DNA from 4 places in the Paenibacillus sp. FSL H7-0918 genome. Region 3 is predicted to be linked to each of the others. Evidence: predicted binding sites of a transcription regulator. Region 3 holds the regulator's gene; each other region holds the start of a gene.
The links. Region 3 encodes Rex, which represses fermentation and respiration genes when NADH is low (regulators of the CRP and FNR family bind a similar motif). Its sites were predicted from a motif close to TTGTGAAATATTTCACAA; they were not measured.
Positions count from the first base shown of each region.

Region 1 (5,121 bases), 1.9 Mb from region 3:
TGAGCTGCCGGCCGATGCCTAAACGTTGATAGTTCGGATGAACAGCAATATTAACCTCGCACACATGCCGGTTGCTCTCCATTCTACTAGGGCAGCCAAACCCGACATATCCACATAGCTTGTCATCTTGCAGCGCTACGAGCTGAGAGCCCGGGGGAGCATTCAGCAAGAAATCCTCTTGTGAGCGCCACAACATAGGTCCCGGGCTAGTGTCCTCTGTCCAAATCAGATGGTCCAGATCAATCAGTTCTCGCACGTCTTTAATCTCTGAGGGTCTAATAGTTAACCTTGCCTTGTTGATTTGTTTCATAAGATGTACACCCCTTGCCTTGCACCTCTATAGAATTCACAGCAGATGTTGGAATCCACTGTGTATAGTTATCCTGCGGACCGCTCTAACGAATGGCCTTTACGATTGACTAAAGCATGGATGACGAAAAACCCTACAGACAGCAGCGCCATCGCACAAGCCAGCCAGGCTGTTGGTGCCAAACCACCGCTATCATACAGTCTGCCCATGAAGTAAGGGCCAATGACTCTCCCGACTGCACCAATCCCTCCGCTTAGTCCCAAATAAAACGGTGCGCTGCGCCCCGCATGATCCGAGATAAAGGATGGCATCGCTGGAGAAATCAGCATTTCTCCCAGTGTAGCAAGCACCATTCCAAGCACTAATCCAGGATAATTAGGCATCCACAAAAGAAACGCATAGCCACCCAAATAAAACAGGGCACTTGCAGTCATTTGCGCCGTTGAGGTAGACGCGAACCAGCGCTTAATCATTGTTACCAATGGCTGAGCTGCAAAAATCAAAATACCGTTCAGTGTCCAGAGAAAACCATAAGTTTTCTTAGGCCAGCCCTCTGAAATAATGAACGGAGATACCCCTGTATTCCAGATAGAGTTACCGAGAAGCAGGAACAAAGAACCGATCCCCATATAAAGATAAATACGAGTATGCCCCATTAGCTTCCACGTGGATTGTTTCTCTGGTTCATTCTTCTGATGCCCCATTACCTCATGCGCAGGTTCTCCACCGATTTTCTTCAGATATATAAAAAAGAAACCCGCAAATACCGCCGAGGTTACACCATTCATTACAAAGCTTAGCATATAGGAAATATCGGCCAAAAAACCACTTAATGCCGTCCCCAGTGCTACACCAATATTATTGGCGACATAAATAACATTAAACAGCTCACCACGCTGCTTCGTGAAACGAAAGCCGATAAATGCCTGAATGGCAGGTAATGATAAGGAATTAAATAATCCCACTAGTCCCATTGCAACCATAAATAACGTCCAGTTGTTACTAGCTGCCGGCAAGGTGAACAGTGCCAAAGCATTCATGGCGAGCGCTCCGACAATCAGCCGGTTCACGCCTACCTTATGATAGAGTGAGCCCCCGAGTAGTTGACCCACGATCCCACCAACCGATTGAATAAGAATCACCAGTCCAGCATCTGACATGCTGCGTCCAAGCTCATCAAATACATACATCGTAACGAGCGGCCACATCAGCGCACTACCTGTTGCGTTAATTAGGCTGGCAATGAGAAATATTTTCACTTCTTTTGGATATGCCTGTAAAAACTTCATAAGTAGTGTACATCCCCTGTTATATATGTGTCATTAATTCATCCAGTATCATCCCAAAACAGGGCTATGAGCAAGCATACACATTGACGTTTTATCGTGATAAAGTACGCATGAAATCTAAAGGATAAAACGCACATATAGCATGAAATATCCCGTCTCCCTTGGGGTTCACGTCCGCAGTCCTCCCTAGTTCTAATATCTATTCTTATTTTAAAGCCGTGGCTGTCGTCCGTAAAGCAAACAAACAAGAAGAAACTGATTCGCTTTTAGAAAGACGGGGTAATAGAGCCTAGAAACACTCCCCCTTCAAAATTCGCCGTGATCCGATTTCGTTCCCCCGAGCGCGGATATATCACGGCGGATTTTTTTGTGTCTACATAACAAAAAGCACCCCTAAAACATTAACGCCACCAATAAGGCAGACCTTGAATGTTCTATGGAGTGCTCTATAAGACGAGCTTAAGCGTGTTTTTTGACACTGCTGCCGGACATGCTATCTACGGATTGAATAGCCGTAGGTGCTTTACGCAAGTATGCCATCCAATAGGCAGCTGCGACAAATATTGCCCCACCCGTTAGATTTCCGAGCCAGACGGGAACAAAGTTAGTGAAATATTGCCCCCATGAATAGTAACCTTCAAAAATAGCTGCTGGAATTAGGAACATGTTAGCTACAACGTGCTGGAATCCGATCGCAACAAAGGCCATCGTTGGGAACCAAATACCAAGGATTTTGCCGCTGAAGTTATCTGCTCCATAGGAGAGCCATACGGCCAGCGCAACGAGCCAGTTACAGCCGATACCCGAAACAAATGCCGGAAAGAATTCTGCATCGATTTTATGACCAGCCATATCCACCAATTTTTCTAAATACACACCCTCTGAAGTTAAACCCACCACATGACCGAAGAAATAAGCTACAAATAATGCCCCTGCCAGATTACTAATCGTAATGAGCAAAAGATTCTTCACAACTTCCCAGAAAGAAATCTTCTTAGCCATAAAAGCAAGCGGCACGGCCATCATATTCCCTGTCAGTAGTTCTCCACCTGCAAGGAGTACCATGATCAGCCCAACGGGGAAGACTGCGGCTCCGATAAAGTTAGCAATGGAACCCCATTCCTGTGGTGCGCCAGCAATGACGCGAATATCTAATAAAAACCCGAGCGCAATAAACGCTCCTCCCAAAAAGCCCAGAATAAGTACGGTACTTAGCGGATTATGAGCTTTTTTTATGCCGTTCTCTACAGTTACTTCGGCAATTTGCTGCGGTTTGCTATAAGCCATGGTTCCTATCCCCTTCATCTATTTACTTCAAATTTGTTCCTTTATGACCATTGTAGCGTGTCGTAAAACACATTAACGTGATAATTATCACTTTGAGAAAACTAAGTGAAACTTTTCACCGACATGTCAAATTTACTGCGACCTGTGCACAAATAGAAGTTTGTGTATGACCGGCTAAGCCAGCATATCTTGTTTCGTTGGATTACATTTGAGGTACGCAGCAGCTATCGGACACCGTTGTCCTTATATGCAGCAAGATCTCACAGTAGCTATACCTCACTGTAGTCATACCTCACTATCGTCATACTTCACTATCGTCATACTTCACTATCGGCATTCTATCGGACTCGGATGACTCTAATCGTAGCTTTTGAGCATATTTGGCCCACACCCGGACATCGGACTCAGATAACCTTATTTGTAACTTTCGAGCACATTTGACTCGCTATCGGACCCCATAGTCGCTATTGGCACCAAAAACACACTAGTTGTAACTCGTTCTATGTAATAGCTGCACTGGAGTCCGAAATCACGCTCAAACGGCGATTATTGCTAAATAGCGGCTTCTGAGTCCGAAAGCTTCTGCGGAGGGCGATGATTCAGCACGATCGGACTCAGATGACCTTATACGTAGCTTTTGAGCACATTTGGCTTGCTATCGGACCCCATAGTCGCTATTAGCACGAAAAACACACTAGTTGTACCTCATTCTATGTAATAGCTGCATTGGAGTCCGAAATCACACTCAAACGGCGATTAATTGCTAAATAGCGCCTTCTGAGTCCGAAAGCTTCTGCGGAGGGATGATGACTCAGCACGATCGGACACAGTTGACCCTACTCGTAACTTTCGAGCACATTTGGCTTGCTATCGGACCCCATAGTCGCTATTAGCACGAAAAACACACTCAATGCACCTCATTCTAAGTAATAGCTGCATTGGAGTCCGAAACCACGCTCAATAGGCGATTATTTGCTAATTAGCGGCTTCTGAGTCCGAAAGCTTCTGCGGAGGGATGATGACTCGGCACGATCGGACTCAGATGACCCTATACGTAACTTTCGAGCACATTTGGCTTGCTATCGGACCCCATAGTCGCTATTAGCACGAAAAACACACTAGTTGTACCTCATTCTATGTAATAGCTGCATTGGAGTCCGAAACCACGCTCAATAGGCGATTATTTGCTAATTAGCGGCTTCTGAGTCCGAAAGCTTCTGCGGAGGGATGATGACTCGGCACGATCGGACTCAGATGAACCTATACGTAGCTTTTGAGCACATTTGGCTCGCTATCGGACCCCATAGTCGCTATTAGCACGAAAAACACACTAGTTGTACCTCATTCTATGTAATAGCTGCATTGGAGTCCGAAATCACACTCAAACGGCGATTAATTGCTAAATAGCGCCTTCTGAGTCCGAAAGCTTCTGCGGAGGGATGATGACTCAGCACGATCGGACACAGTTGACCCTAGTCGTAACTTTTGAGCATATTTGGATTGCTACCATCACCGAAGCCATTGGATTGCATCTACCCAAGCAGCTAATCATTCTGCACCTAACAAAAAAAGCAGCAATCCTCCCGTTACAGGAGAATCGCTGCTTTTCTAGCTTTATAAGGTTGTCTTTTCGTCGATAAATCACTCAGAAACAATCGTTTCTTTTTAAACCGTTACAGCCTCTTTGCTTGGTACTGTTGTCGGCAGCGCTTGAAGACCTACTGTATTCAGGAAGTTCCAAGGTTTGTTGTAATGCGGTTGGAAGAAGAAATCGATAAAGGCTAGTTGGTCGATTGTCATTTGATTTTGAATACATACAGACACTGTGTTGATCGATTGCGTCAGATCCATCTTGGACATAATTTGAGCCCCGAGAATACGGCGTGTGGCGCGATCAAACACTACTTTTAACTGAACCTGCTCAAAGGTTGGCATAAATTCCGGACGGTAGTTATCAATAATCATGGCGGTTTCTACGTCCATTCCTTCAGCCTTAGCTCCTTCTTCAGTAAGCCCTGTTGCAGCGATATTGTCTTCATAAATCTTAATGCCCGAAGTCCCTTGTGTACCCATATAAGGAATGGTTTCTGTTACCAAGTTGCGTGCAACTAAGGTTCCCATCCGCACAGCATTGGTTGCCAGTGGGATATAGGCGTGTTTGCCTGTAGGGTTGTAATGAATCGCACAGCTGTCGCCAGCGGCATATACATCCGGGCAGCTAGTCTGCATATAGTT
Region 1 is NZ_JBBOWJ010000001.1:2,700,231-2,705,351, forward strand. It holds gene MHI15_RS12235 (GNAT family N-acetyltransferase) at 1-310, opposite strand, end outside; gene MHI15_RS12240 (MFS transporter) at 379-1,599, opposite strand; gene MHI15_RS12245 (formate/nitrite transporter family protein) at 2,059-2,886, opposite strand; gene MHI15_RS12250 (FAD-dependent oxidoreductase) at 4,552-5,121, opposite strand, start outside.
Region 1: MHI15_RS12245 (formate/nitrite transporter family protein) is a predicted target of Rex. The motif match lies at 2,990-3,007, and genes of this name have one in related genera.

Region 2 (5,121 bases), on a different contig from region 3:
AAATGTAGTCATTACTGGAATAACGCCTTGGCATAAATACACAGTCAGCTTCATGGTCTACCGGATTTGGGAAGAGATCTCCATGTACAATCACACCACGAATCACTGGGAAAAAGAGCATCTGATGCAGATTGATCCCATCTATGTAGAAACGCAAAAATATTTACTCCATTGGATTGAAGATTGGTGTCGTAAGCATAAGGAAACAACAGTGGTTCGGTTCACCTCCCTCTTTTATAATTTCGCCTGGATCTGGGGCAGTGATGAGCGCAATCGCCATTTGTTCTCGGACTGGGGTTCATATGATTTTACGGTAAGCTCAAGGGCGCTTGATCTGTTTGCCAAGAAATATGGGTATTCGCTCACGGCCGAGGATTTTGTGAATGGTGGGAAATATCGGGTCAGTCATATCCCGGCGCAGCAGCGGAAGCTGGACTATATGGCATTTATCAATGATTTTGTCATCGAATTTGGTAAGCAATTAATTGATATTGTGCATAAGCACGATAAGCTGGCGTATGTCTTCTATGATGATAGTTGGGTTGGCATGGAGCCTTACAATGACCGTTTTGAGGAGTTTGGTTTTGACGGGATGATTAAATGTGTGTTCTCAGGGTATGAGGCAAGGCTTTGCTCTGGTGTAAAAGTAGATACCCATGAGATTCGGCTGCATCCCTATTTATTTCCGGTTGGATTGGGAGGGCTTCCTACGTTTATGGAGGGAGGTAACCCTACGCTCGATGCCAAAAAGTATTGGATTAATATCCGGCGCGCCTTGCTCAGAGAGCCTATAGATCGGATTGGTCTGGGCGGATATTTGCATCTTGTAGAGCCTTATCCGGATTTTTGTGATTATATCGAAAAGATCGCGGATGAATTCAGAGAAATTAAAGAGCTGCATCATAAAGGCAAACCGTATCACATTAAGACGAAGGTAGCCATTTTGCACGCTTGGGGCAAATTGAGATCGTGGACCTTGTCCGGGCATTTCCATGAAACGTATATGCATGATCTGATTCATATCAACGAGGCTTTGTCCGGGTTGCCGGTTGAGGTGCAGTTCATTGATTTTGAAGATATCCGTAAGGGAGTATTACAAGAGTGTGATGTAGTGATCAATGCCGGCTCGGCAGGTTCAGCATGGAGTGGTGGAGAATATTGGAGTGACCATAAGTGCGTGGACTTACTGACAGAATGGGTTTATGAGGGCGGTACTTTTATAGGTATCAATCAGCCTTCGGCGCTTGATGGTTATGACAGCTTTTTCAGAATGGCACATGTGCTTGGTCTGGATGAGGATACAGGCTCCAAGGTAGCTCATGGAAGATGGACATTTGAGGCTAGAGATGAGCAAGGTTTAGTGCCTGAAGGAGCCAGCATAACACCTAAAAATAACATCTATCTTACGGATGGCTCAGCAGCGGTATTGTGTGAAAAGAGTGGGATGATAACATTGTCCACCCATGCCTTTGGTAAAGGAACGGGGATCTACCTGCCTTCTTTCACCTTAAGCTTTGAAAATACAAGATTGCTGTTAAATGTGATCCGTTTTGCCGGCAATGAGTTAAAGGAAACAAAGTATATTACGGATAATTTATATACAGAGTGTGCTTATTATCCAGAAAGTAAAATACTCGTCGTGATTAACAATAGCGACCAGCTTCAAAAAACTACGATTGATACGGAATATGGACAACAAACCCTGGAATTAGATCCGTTTGATACTATTATCCGAACTATTGGCGATTAATCCCATTAAAAAAGCTCAAGCCAGCGGCTAACTTGCCGATGCTTGAGCTTTTTGCTGTGAGGCCTATAGTATCTGTTATCTACTTATTTTGCTTTTATGAATTCAGCAGATTTGATCCCAGCTTGACGGCCGAAAATAATGATTTCGGCAACAGAGTTGCCGCCAATCCGGTTTTGTCCGTGTAAGCCGCCTGTAACTTCGCCTGCCGCAAACAGACCAGGGATAGCTTCACCGTCTTTATTTAGAACCTCTGTGTTCGTATTGATCTTCACGCCACCCATGGTGTAGTGAATCCCAGGAGCAATTTTAATAGCGTAGAAAGGACCAGTGGACAGGTCATTGTCCATTCCTGTAGTTCTGCCAAATTCGGCATCCTTTTTATTCTTAACGGCGCTGTTCCAAGTATCAAGCGTTGTTGCCAGCTTATCCTCTGGAACACCGATTTCTTTGGCCAAAGCTTCGATGGAATCCGCCTGAATCACGAAGCCCATTTTGTCATATTGTTCAACAGCCTTCACACGGGATTTAACACCGGAATCAAAGACCAGCGTAGCTGCTTTTTCAGGTAGTGTATTGATGGAAGCTGTTACTTTATCACGGGTATCCAATTCATTGGTGAACCGTGTACCTTCACTGGAAACAAGGATAGCGCCTTCCCCACGAACAGCTTCGCCGATGAGGTAGGATTTTTCTTGCTGCACAGTCGGGTGAACTTGGATTTGATCCATATCGACGGTTGTGCCGCCGAGTTTCTCAATCATCTTGATGCCGTCTCCGGTACTGCCGATTTGGTTAGTAGTAACGTAGCCTTCCAAGTCAGGTCTTACTTCGGAGATCAAATCCATATTGGCACCGAATCCGCCAGTGGTTACAACGACAGCATCTGCCGTAATTGTTTTTTCCTCTGTTTGGTTAAAGAGGACCTTGACGCCATTTACTTTGCCATCTTTTTCAGTGATTTCTTTGACATCAGCATTCACGAAAAGTGGGATTTCTTTCTCTTGTACGTTTTTTACTAAACCTTTGACAAGGTATTGACCCACAGCAGAGCCATCTTCAGGACGGTGTGTACGTTTTTCGTTCATGCCGCCTGTAATGGTGATATTGTTCAAGCGGATTCCGATGGAATCCAGCCAATCGATCGCACTCGCGGAATTATCAACGAAGAAACGAAGCATTTCTTTGTCGTTAGTGTCATGGCCACCTTTTAATGACTCTTCATAAAATAAATCATTGCTGTCTTCAATGTTTTGTTCTTTTTGGAATTTCGTTTCAGAAGCGTTCATCCCCGAAGAGGATTTGGTTGTGTTCCCGCCGGCAACCGGCATTTTTTCCAAAATAACAGGGTTCATGCCTTTCTCTTTGGCCTCAAGCGCCGCGGACATTCCCGCACCACCCGCACCGACAATGATGATATCATATTTATCTTTTAATTGATCGAATGGTGTGTAGCTTGCTTCAGATGCCCCGGAGACGGCTTCAACTTCTTTTTTCTCGTTGTTATTACTCTTGCTCTCGTTCACCTTGTCGTTTCCATTACCGCAACCTGCGGTAACGAGCATGACAGAGAGGACGAGACTCAGAGCACCAGCTGCTTTCTTTTTCATTGTTAACCCTCCACTTTTATATTTCTCTATTAAGATGTACCAAAAGAACCCGACAAAAAAGAAAGGAAGTATCAGAGGGAGTTGGAAGTGGAGAAGCGCGCGCGTCGCTGTTATTCTCCTAACTTCAAATCTTCTACGGTTACGTCCACAGTTTCCATCGTTATTCTCTTTAGTTCATCTTCTTATTAAGTATACCATCAATCATGACTATTAGTGAAAGTTTTCACAAATTATACAAGTCGTCTATTCTAACATAGGGTAACGAAATATTGAGCGGATTAGGCGGAAAATGGACCATAAACCATATAACTAGAAGATTTGGCGTGAGATTTTCTCACTGTAGAAGTGGTAACTGTCACGGATTAGTAAAGCGGTTTTTGTTCTTCTGGATTTTTAAATGGTAAAATGAGAGTATTGCCTACTAGTCAATCCGGAAAGACTAACATGAGACATAGAAACAAATTCTAATTAATAGGTGAGAATATGGAATTTAATAATGTAATAAAAGAAAAAGTAAAAGAAGATAACTATAAAGTGTTTGCTTTACTAAGCCGCTATTTGAATAATACCCCCGACTTTATTAACAAAGAAGAAATTGAAGAAATCGTAAACTGTGGTGTATCTTATGAATACGCTTTTGGTTTAATGCTGGCTGCTGCTTTTGGGATGGATACGGTTGATAATGTTGATGATAAGGAATTGTTCAACCAATATTTTAGCAATATGCTTCATAAGCTTGATGCAAATGAATATTATGACAATCCATATTATAAAAATATCAAGATACCAACTATAAAGATTAATAATAGTGAATTAAAATATGAAAAATATAAACCTTTTGAAGGTTTTGTTTGCAATGATATCATCCGGACAGAAGAGGGAAGACAAATTCCTCAGGTTGGTTTTTTTCAAACTGAATTCATGTTCCCGGCTGTCTTGGAGAATGAAAGAATATGGATGACGATCACACCAAATGAAATAGAAACAATGAAAGAAGCTGTTGATAAAGCGTTTGGGAATGTTCTTACGTTTGGGCTTGGACTTGGCTATTATGCTTATATGGTTTCTGAAAAAGTTAATGTTGAAAGCATAACGGTTGTTGAAAAAAATCAAGATGTCATTGATTTATTTAATAAATATGTACTGCCACAATTCAGTAATGCTCACAAGATCAGGCTTATCCAAGCAGATGCTTTCGAATATGCAGAACAACATATGTCTAAGGAAAAATATGATTTTGTATTTACGGATTTATGGCATGATGTTTCTGATGGAATGGATATGTATTTAAAAATGAAAAAGTTTGAAAAGGAAAGCCCAGATACTGTATTTATGTACTGGATAGAACAATCTATTTTATGTTATTTATAATTTTGAGTTCCGTTAATCTGTTGTAGCTGACTCCGAAAGGAAGACCCATTTTTGAAAACTCCTATATCTATCATAAATTGGCTAGAGCACAACGAAATCATAAACGACTTATTAAATCAGGAAGACAGCTTAACTGCGCATACAATGGATCAAGGATTTGAAGCTGAGGTCATGAGGATTAATTCTGATCAAGAGAGCTATGTACTGAAAACATGGAATAAGGAATCCAGACCGGATGTCCAGTTTCAATATCGTTTATTGGATGTTCTATCCGAACGAGGAGTAGCCGTCTCTAAACCAGTGGGCTGGGGAATCAATCCGGAGGGACATAAGGTGTTGTTAACAAGTTTTGACGGAACCCCTATTCATAAAATGAATACCAGGAAAATGAAG
Region 2 is NZ_JBBOWJ010000002.1:1,211,656-1,216,776, reverse strand. It holds gene gnpA (1,3-beta-galactosyl-N-acetylhexosamine phosphorylase) at 1-1,750, shown strand, start outside; gene MHI15_RS19285 (flavocytochrome c) at 1,834-3,357, opposite strand; gene MHI15_RS19280 (spermine/spermidine synthase domain-containing protein) at 3,841-4,728, shown strand; gene MHI15_RS19275 (aminoglycoside phosphotransferase family protein) at 4,780-5,121, shown strand, end outside.
Region 2: MHI15_RS19285 (flavocytochrome c) is a predicted target of Rex. The motif match lies at 3,569-3,586, and genes of this name have one in related genera.

Region 3 (5,121 bases):
TGACACATGATCGTCCGCATCAGGCAGATAGTGATGCACTTGCGACTGCTTTAGTGCTGCTGAAATGTCTGGAGGAGCTCTACGAGCTGCCGCTGCTTACGATCCAGAGACTCTGTGAGCTGTTTACCGAAGAGGATAGTGATCTGGGCTGGTACTTTGATGGTCTGCTGCGAGAGCGGGAAGCGGAAACGCTACAGCCCGAAGGTGATCTGACTTTCTATCGTCAATTAGCGCTTGCAGTAGGAGATTGGACGGAGTTAGCGCCACCTAGAGATGAGCATGCTGAGAATCCGCTAGCGAATTTATCTTTTACTGATTATATGGACGAAGTAACCAAACGACTTAAAGACACATTACCGCAGTATGAAAGCCGGGAAGCTCAGGATATTATGATCAATGAGGTGATGACGGCACTTGCCGAAGACAAACACCTACTGATCGAAGCGGGCACAGGAACCGGTAAATCGCTCGGTTATTTGTTGCCTGCCATTTATCAAAGCGTTCGCACCAATGAAAAAGTCATGGTCAGCACTCATACCATTAATCTGCAGGACCAATTGCGCGAGCGGGATATCCCTTTGTTAACGCAGGTAGTTCCTTTTCCGTTTAAAGCTGCTATTTTTAAGGGAAGAGGGCATTATTTGTGTCTGCGTAAGTTTGAGCATAAAATTAATAAGAAGGACTTTATAAGCCCAAGGGAAGATGCGCTTACTGCCGCTCAGATGATTGTATGGCTCACTCAAAGTGAATCAGGGGATGATGAAGAGCTGAATTTAAGCGGCCGGGGCGGTGACTTCTGGGAGACGGTGGCAAGCGATACCGATTCCTGTCTGGGCCGTTCTTGTCCTTGGTTCCGCAAATGTTATTATCATAGGGCCAAGCATGAAGCTGGGATTGCTGACGTGGTTATTACGAACCACTCCAAGCTATTCGCAGATGTTAAGGCTGGGCACCAGCTGCTTCCGGCTTACGAGCATCTTGTCATTGATGAAGCACATCATTTAGAAGATGTGGCTGGTAAACATCTTGGCATGCATATGAAGCATTTCACTGTGGCACACACGTTATCGCGACTGTATAAAGATAGCCGAAACGGACAGCTTCCTGCTCTGCGTCAGATATTACAGTCGTCAGGCAGTGAAGAGGCTTCAGAATGGAGCGGAGTCATCGATCGGATCTACCCGGATCTGCTTACCGTCAAAGAAACCTGGGATGCACTCAGCGACAAGCTGTTCAGCCTTTTGCCGGAACGCAGTGATGCAGGGGCAGGGGAAGCGGGACAACTGGTTATGCGGTTGATTCCCGCCCGTAAGCCGAAGGATTGGGATGAATTGGTTGCGCTAGAGAACACTATGAATCTGACGTTAAGCGACATCATCCGTAAGGGTGATAAAATGCTTAACGAGATGCGCGACCAGGAAAGCCAATCTTCAGCAGACAGTCTTGTTACTGATATTAGCGGTTTATTTAAGGATTTGGCTTCCATCCGTGAGCAAGTAAGATTCTTTATGGGGCTGAATGACGATAATGTAGTATATTGGCTGGAGGCAAATGGAAATTACCGCAGCAAATCACTGCAGATGTATGCCGTCCCTGTGGATGTTAGCAGCCAGCTTAAAGAGTTGTTCTTCGATAAGAAAAAAAGCATCGTGCTTACCTCGGCGACGCTGTCTGTAGATAAGTCTTTTCAATTTATGATTGATAATCTCGGACTTAACGAAGCTGCAGAAGAGGGACGTCTAATGACCTCACTCCTTCCATCTCCCTTTAAGTATCGCGAGCAGGCACTGCTAGTTATACCGCGTGATTTTCCTAGTGTGAAGGGGAGTGTGGGCGATGCTCGATTTGTCGATACACTCGTACAGTCATTATCGGAAGCTGCTAAAACAACACGTGGGCGGATGCTGGTTCTGTTTACTTCTTATAAAATGCTGCGTCAGGTATATGATCCGCTTAAAGAGGCTTTGGCCTCACAAGAGATTACGGTGCTTGGTCAAGGCGTGGAAGGTGGCAGCCGGAGCAAGCTGATCCGCCGCTTTCAGGACAGTGCAGCATCCGTATTGCTGGGGACGAGCAGCTTCTGGGAAGGTGTAGATATTCCAGGTGAAGCACTGACTTGCCTGGCCATCGTGAGACTTCCATTTCAACCGCCGAATCACCCGTTGGCGGAAGCGAAGTCGGAGTTATTACAGGCCCAGAAGAAGAATCCGTTCATGAAATTATCTGTTCCTCAAGCGGTTATTCGTTTTAAGCAGGGATTCGGAAGACTGGTTCGCACGGCGCAGGATCGCGGAATAGTTATTGTTTATGATACAAGGGTTATTGAATCTCATTACGGGAAGTATTTCCTTTATTCATTGCCTGGTCCCAAAATGGAGCATATGCTTACTGATCAAATGGTCCCTCGCATAGCGGAATGGCTAGAGGATGGCGGCGCTTCTTAAAACGCTCGTCTTCAGTTTAGCTCCTCCTTATCCTTAAGGGCGGTGTGTTACAGTACCGTCCTTAATAAGGAGAGGTAGACGTTTGAATATGGATTTTCACAAGAACATTACTATTTTTAGGAGGAAAAATATGAAATCGGATAAAATATCAGAAGCCGTTGTTCGCAGACTACCTGTGTACTTGCGTTTTTTGAATGATCTCCAGAATCGCGAAATATTAACAGTTTCCTCTCAGGAACTTGGACAAAAGCTTGATCTTAATCCCGCACAGATTCGTAAGGATTTAGCATATTTTGGTGACTTCGGCAGAAAAGGTATCGGATATGATGTAACGTATCTTATTGAGAAAATCCGTCATATCCTGAAGCTGGATCAACAGCTTAATGTAGCTTTAGTTGGAGCAGGTAATCTCGGACATGCCTTGTCTAATTACAATGCATATCTCAAAGATACTATGAAAATTACGGCTATATTTGATTCGTACGCTCCTAAGGTTGGACGTAAGATCAACTCCCTTACTGTGCAACCGATGGATGAACTAGGCAGCACAATTCGTGAGCAAGGTATTCGCATTGCCATTATTACCGTACCTGATTCAGAAGCTCAAAATGTAGCAGATATCCTCATTTCTTCTGGGATTGAAGCAATTTTGAACTTTGCCCCTGTGATTCTGAAGACACCACCGAATATCCGGGTGCATGCAGCTGATTTTACAACTGATCTGCAAAGTCTTGCTTATTACTTGCGGGATGGAAAGGAAGAAAGTGAACATGAACAACAATAAAACGATAATTAAGGGCGGGTATTTTCTGACTCCGGGAACGGATGAGCCGGTTCTGAGTGGATATATGACTATTGAAGATGATTTAATCACTTACATAGGAAAAGAAGAGCCTCAGATGGAAGCTGGAGTGCAAGTGGTTGATGGCAGCCGTCTGCTGTTCATGCCTGGACTTGTAAACACACATGGTCATGCGGCGATGTCTTTGCTGCGTGGATATGGAGATGATTTAGCGCTACAAGTGTGGCTTCAGGAGAAGATGTGGCCAATGGAGGAAAAGTTCTCCGGTGATGATGTATACTGGGGAACCTCCTTATCTGTATTGGAAATGCTGAAGGGTGGAACTACGACCTTCCTCGATATGTATGATCATATGGACCGAGTAGCCGAGGTAGCTGAGTTATCAGGTATCCGTTCCGTATTGATGCGTGGTGTGATCGGGTTATGTCCAGAGGATGTACAGAATCACAAGCTTGCGGAAGCGATTTCTTTTGCCCGTAACTGGCATGGAAAGGCTGACGGTAGAATTACTACTATGATCTCGCCACACGCCCCTTATACTTGCCCTCCGGACTTCCTGGTTAAGTTTGTGCAGGCAGCGCATGATCTGGATTTACCGATGCATACTCATATGTCCGAAACGAAACGTGAAGTGGAACAAAATGTGGCGGATTACGGGTTGCGTCCTGTAGCTCACTTAGAGAAGCTTGGCATGTTCACACGTCCCTCGATAGTTGCACATGGTGTTCATTTAAATGATGAAGAGATTGAGATCTTGGCTCGCCATAATGTGGGTGTATCTCATAATCCGGGCAGTAATTTGAAGCTGGCTAGCGGAGTGGCTCGGGTTACTGATCTTCTAAAAGCTGGTGTGAAGGTGTCTCTTGGCACGGATGGCGCGGCAAGCAACAATAACTTGGATATGTTTGAAGAGATGCGGCTTGCAGCTCTCATTCATAAGGGTGTCAGCGGTGATCCAACGGCTGTTCCAGCTCCAGAAGCTCTGCGTATGGCTACAGAATATGGCGCGCAATCCATCTTTTTAAATAATGTAGGCAGACTTGCTGTAGGGATGAAAGCAGATTTCATTGCTATTGATATCGATCAGCCACATTTGCTGCCACACACAGATCTGTTGTCTCATGCAGTTTACTCTGCTAGCGCTAAGGATGTTGAGCATGTGTGGGTGAATGGTAAACAGGTCATCAAGCATGGACAATGCTTAACCCTGGATGAGGAAGCTATCCGGCGTAAAGCGCAAGAAGCCTTCGAAGGTTTATTGAAGCGTTAAGTCTGGAGAATAACGAATAAATAATAGGCTGCGACTTTTTGCTTTTAGCAAAAGTTGCGGCCTTTTGTGTATTTTTAAGGCTGGGAAAGCTAGAAAATTATGAAATTTTGGATAAACGCGCGGGTGTGTTATATAATCAAAAAAGATATATTACTAGAAAGGGAGCTGTACCTTGAAGAAAAGGAAAAAATGGATCCTCCTGGGGTCAGTTCTGATTCTGCTCCTGGGGTTTGGACTTATCCAGTTCTATGCCTATATTATGAAAGATCAATGGAACGAGCGTGATATCGCTAAGGATGTTGCCAAAACCAGAGCGGGTCTAACAGAGGTAACCAAAGCACAAAAATCGGTTTGGGATGAAAATGCAGTGTACTGGGTATTAACTGGGAAAAATGAAGCCGGGACTGCTCTTATGGTCTGGGTCCGCTTTACGGTAGATGGAAAATTTGCTGAAGGCGACGACGCAGTGTTTGCTGAGGAACTAAGTAAAGGAACCTCGGAAGCCAAAATACGCGGCATTATCAAAGCTGATCTTCCGGACATAACGATTGAACGCTTGCTGCCGGGAGTATATAACGGAGAGTATGCTTGGCAGCTTTTTTATA
Region 3 is NZ_JBBOWJ010000001.1:784,070-789,190, reverse strand. It holds gene dinG (ATP-dependent DNA helicase DinG) at 1-2,444, shown strand, start outside; gene MHI15_RS03695 (redox-sensing transcriptional repressor Rex) at 2,575-3,228, shown strand; gene MHI15_RS03690 (amidohydrolase) at 3,215-4,516, shown strand; gene MHI15_RS03685 (cell wall elongation regulator TseB-like domain-containing protein) at 4,689-5,121, shown strand, end outside.

Region 4 (5,121 bases), 2.3 Mb from region 3:
GCCAGCACAAGGATTTCGGCAGTATGCGAGTAGAATCCTTTGCGATTTCTCATGATGCAGCGGAGCCAGTGGGTTACAATTTTTATGATGGAAAAGAGAAGTTATGTGTAGCTACAGACCTGGGCTATGTTAGTGATAAGGTAAGAGATGCAATTTCAGATGCAGATGTATTGGTGCTGGAGGCGAATCATGATATCGAATTGCTGAGAATGGGACGTTATCCGTGGAATACGAAACGGCGCATCCTAGGCGACATGGGTCACCTTTCCAATGAGGCAGCTGGAGCTGCGCTTAGCGAAATTCTTACAGGGCGGACCAAACGGACCTATTTGGCGCATCTAAGCCGGGATCACAATATGATGGATTTGGCAAAAATGTCAGTACGCGGCGCAATGGAGGATCGGGGCTGTTTTTTCAAAGATAGTGAGTTCAGACTGTGTGATACGTATTATGATCAACCTACGCCATGGGATAAGCTGAGCCAGTCATAAGCTGATCAAGTTCAGCGGTCTTGCGATCTAATTCTTGGCGGGAGATTAGACCTTTTTCAATCATCAATTCGATCATTGCGCTAAAGGCAAGGGTCATGTGGTAGTGTTCATCCTTTAAGTCACCAAGCTTACCGATAAACTCGACTAAATCCATACTTGTTGAAAAAGAACTCATAATTAATCCTCCTTTAATAGTGTGAATATATAGTGTAATTAGAACTGAAAACTGTAAAAAATTCGCAGGTGTTTTAGCTGAGGAAAATCCCGAATTGCAGGTTGCCTGTGATACAATTAAAAGCGTGATGAGCAATGCTAAAATTTTAGGGACACTTCTATTTTATTGTAGTCTTTTAAGTTGCAAAATATTCCTAATAGAGAAGATATATTAAAAGATTATCATAATCTAACGATTGACCGAAACTCTTGTGGGGTTAATGGATAAAGTGAAACTTTTTAGTGATATTTGGAGTCTAATGGTTACAGAGGTTTGGTTCGGACGTGGTTGCTATAGGTTCAGGTCTTACCAACAGTGAACGCTTGGCAATAGAAGGGGGAGATTTTCGGTGGGATTGTTTGATGATGATTTCTATTCAACTAAAGTTTCGCGGTCCAGAGGGGATGAAGCATCAAAGGGATCGTTTGCTAATCGTAGACATTCTGTACGCAGATCGCGTAAGGGTTTATCTACTTGGCAAATATCCGCCGTTTGCTCCTTAGTCAGCGCTGTGGTGGCAGTTTTGTTATTCAGTATGTTTACAGGCCAGATGAGTCATGAGACTGCTCAGAAGCCGGTTGTAGCAACTGGAAATGTTGCCCCAAGCAGTAGTGATCCATTTGACCGGATTATTCAAGCTGCTGCCACGGTTCGCCCTGCAGTAGTAAGTATTATCAATCATAAAGAAGATAATGAAGAATTAAACATTCTGGATGAGTCTGCACTAGGCTCAGGAGTGATCTATAAAAAGACAGGGAATAAAGCATTTATCATTACCAATAATCATGTCATCGAAGACTCCGGTAATCTCGAAGTAGTTACAGTGAACGGAGAGACTCGTAAGGCAACACTCGTTGGAACGGATAAAGTAAGCGACATTGCGGTACTCTCTATTGATGCCAAAGGAATCGATACCATCGCGCAGCTCGGTGATTCCTCTAAGCTTCGTCTAGGTGAAACGGTCATTGCTATCGGTAATCCGCTAGGACTTGGTGATACATTGACCTCGGGGATTGTTAGCTATACTGAACGGATGGTTCCCGTATCCCTTAATCAGGATGGAGTATATGACTGGGAACAAGAAGTGATACAGACCGATGCGGCGATTAATGAAGGAAACAGTGGCGGCGCATTAGTGGATCTGGATGGCAAGGTCATTGGAATTAACACAATGAAGATTTCAGATACGGGTGTAGAGGGTCTGGGTTTTGCAATTCCTGCGAATCATGTGATAGATATCGCTAATGAGCTGGCTGAAAAAGGACATATTGCCCGTTCGTACTTGGGTGTATATTCAGTTGATTTGAACAATCCGTACGTTCCACTAGCAGAAGATCAACGCAATGAATTGAACCTGCCGAACAGTGTTAAGGATGGAGTAGTTGTTCTAGAAGCCGTTGGCCCTGCGAAGGAAGCTGGACTGCAATTCAATGATGTCATTACCAAATTTAATGATCAATCAATCATATCTACCCTTTCTCTTCGCAAGTACTTATATAATCATACGAAGATCGGTGATGATCTGAAAATTACTTACTATCGAAACGGCGAGGCCAAACAGGCAACAGTTAAACTTCTTGAAAAACCACAGGAATAATATGCTGGAAGTCGGTATATAATGATATAGCAGTTACGACAAGTAGAGCGGACTACCCCTTCGATTCCGAGGGGGGTACCTTCTTGAAAAAGCGGATAAAAGTAACGTTTTTGGAAAAGCTATTTTTCTAAAACCATGATAATTATGCCAGAAAAAGGATCTATTTAGGGAATAAACACTAAGTGGCAACCCTTACATTGGAAGGTAATACTTATTAGGGCAAAACCGGATATATTCGGATGCTTGCTTGCCTTTGCTAATCAGGTGTGGTAATATGATATCAATCATACATTTAGTCCCTAATTCTCGCATTGAAAAGGGCTGTCATATTTGGTAATACAACCTTTTTCAATGTGTGAATTTTTTCTTTGTTTGAAGATAAAAAGAACATATTAATTTAAATTTGTGGAGGTAACACACATGCAAACAGGTACAGTTAAATGGTTCAACGCAGAAAAAGGATTCGGATTTATCGAAGTTGAAGGCGGAAGCGACGTATTCGTTCACTTCAGCGCAATCACTGGCGACGGCTTCAAAACTTTGGACGAAGGCCAACGCGTTGAATTCAACGTTGTTCAAGGCAACCGTGGACCACAAGCCGAAAACGTTGTAAAACTGTAATAATAGAAGAAACCGTCCCAGCTTGTGAAAGTTGGGACGGTCTTTTTATATCTAGTTACTCACTATTGACTTACAGGATGGGAGGAACGGCAATGAACTACCGGAAGAAACCTTTGGAAGAAATACCGGAAGAAAATACCGCAATTTGGGCATGTACCAATGAGGGATGCAACGGATGGATGAGGGATAATTTCGCATTTGAACATGCGCCTTCTTGCCGTCTATGTGACTCTCCAATGGTTCGCAGCACGAAGATGCTACCCCAATTGCTTAATTCGAATGGCGATCTCAAATCGCTGAAGAAGGGTATTTCCATCTAACCAATACCTAAATGAGTCAAGCATTTAATAGAACGACGAACCACTCAAGACGGGTAAACCGTCTTATTTTTTTTGCTTTCTTTATGCCAAATTGTGATCTTTGTCACAAATCATTTGAATTTCACCGTTAAATGACTATCTTTATGTGACATTTATCACAAAAAGAAGTTTAAATTTTTGACAGAATATAATTAACGAAAAGGGGAGAAGGAAGGGACAAATATGGATACAGTAATGCTGTCGCGTATACAATTTGCGTCGACGACAATATTCCACTATTTCTTTGTACCGGTATCAATCGGACTAGCGCTCTTGATTGCAATCATGGAGACAATGTACGTTAGAAAAGGTAATGAAGAGTACAAAAAAATGGCGCAGTTCTGGGGAAAGCTATTCCTCATCAATTTTGCAGTAGGGGTAGTTACAGGAATCTTGCAGGAATTTCAGTTCGGGATGAACTGGTCCGATTATTCACGTTTTGTGGGTGATGTATTCGGGGCTCCACTTGCAGTTGAGGCATTGGCAGCCTTTTTCCTCGAGTCTACTTTTATTGGGATATGGATATTCGGCTGGGATAAGGTGTCCAAGCGAGTACATTTACTGTCCATCTGGCTGGTAGCATTCGGTACGATGTTATCTGCATTCTGGATTCTAGCGGCTAACTCTTTTATGCAGCATCCTGTGGGTTTTGAGATAAATAATGGACGTGCAGAAATGAATGATTTCTTCGCGCTTATTACGAACGGACAATTGCTGGTTGAATTCCCACATACAGTACTGGCTGCTTATGCAACAGGTGCTTTTCTTGTAACTGGTATTAGTGCTTATAAAATATTGAAGAAACAAGAGGTTTCTTTCTTTAAGAAGTCTTTTCAGATTGCAGCCATCGTAGGGATTATTTCTTCTATTGGTGTAGCTGTTGCTGGTCACGCCCAAGCGCAATATTTGGTTGAAACTCAACCAATGAAAATGGCAGCTTCCGAAGGACTGTGGGGTAAGAGTGGTGACCCGGCACCTTGGACCGTATGGGCAAACATTGATCCAAAGAATCAAATCAGTAGTGGAGAATTTCAAATTCCTTATATGCTGAGTTTCCTTTCATATAGTAAATTTTCCGGTGAAGTTAAAGGTATGCTTGAGCTGCAAGCGGAGTATGAGCAAACCTATGGCCCCGGTGACTATATTCCACCTGTACGTACGACATTCTGGAGTTTCCGGATCATGGTTCTAGCAGGAACGTTAATGATTGTATTGGGAATGTACGCTATGTACTTAATGTGGCGCAAAAAAATGGACCGTCCGAACACTTGGTTTATGCGGTTTATGTTATGGGGCTTGTTGCTTCCTCCGATTGCGAATACAGCCGGTTGGGTTATGACCGAATTCGGGCGTCAGCCATGGACGGTATTCGGACTGATGACAACGGAAGACAGTGTGTCGCCTAATATTACAAGTGGTCAAGTTCTGTTCTCCGTGATTTCTTTTACAACGATTTATTTAATTCTAGGATTAGTGTTGGTCGGATTGTTTATTAAAGTGATTAAAAAAGGTCCTTATGCAATGGATAACGATCACGGCGATTCGAATGATCCATATAACGAGGAGGGTTCCCATGATATCTCTTAATGAATTGTGGTTTGTGCTGATTGCAGTTCTGTTTATAGGGTTCTTCTTCCTGGAGGGTTTCGATTTCGGCGTAGGGATGGAAACACAAATTCTCGCTAAAAATGATACAGAGCGCCGTGTTCTGATTAACTCGATCGGACCCTTCTGGGATGGGAATGAGGTATGGCTTATCACAGCTGCGGGTGCAATGTTTGCGGCTTTCCCTGAGTGGTATGCAACGCTGTTTAGTGGATTCTATATTCCTTTTGTATT
Region 4 is NZ_JBBOWJ010000001.1:3,036,579-3,041,699, reverse strand. It holds gene MHI15_RS13700 (MBL fold metallo-hydrolase) at 1-491, shown strand, start outside; gene MHI15_RS13695 (hypothetical protein) at 460-666, opposite strand; gene MHI15_RS13690 (S1C family serine protease) at 1,055-2,302, shown strand; gene MHI15_RS13685 (cold-shock protein) at 2,723-2,923, shown strand; gene MHI15_RS13680 (cold-shock protein) at 3,016-3,243, shown strand; gene MHI15_RS13675 (cytochrome ubiquinol oxidase subunit I) at 3,466-4,869, shown strand; gene cydB (cytochrome d ubiquinol oxidase subunit II) at 4,856-5,121, shown strand, end outside.
Region 4: MHI15_RS13675 (cytochrome ubiquinol oxidase subunit I) is a predicted target of Rex. The motif match lies at 3,387-3,404, and genes of this name have one in related genera.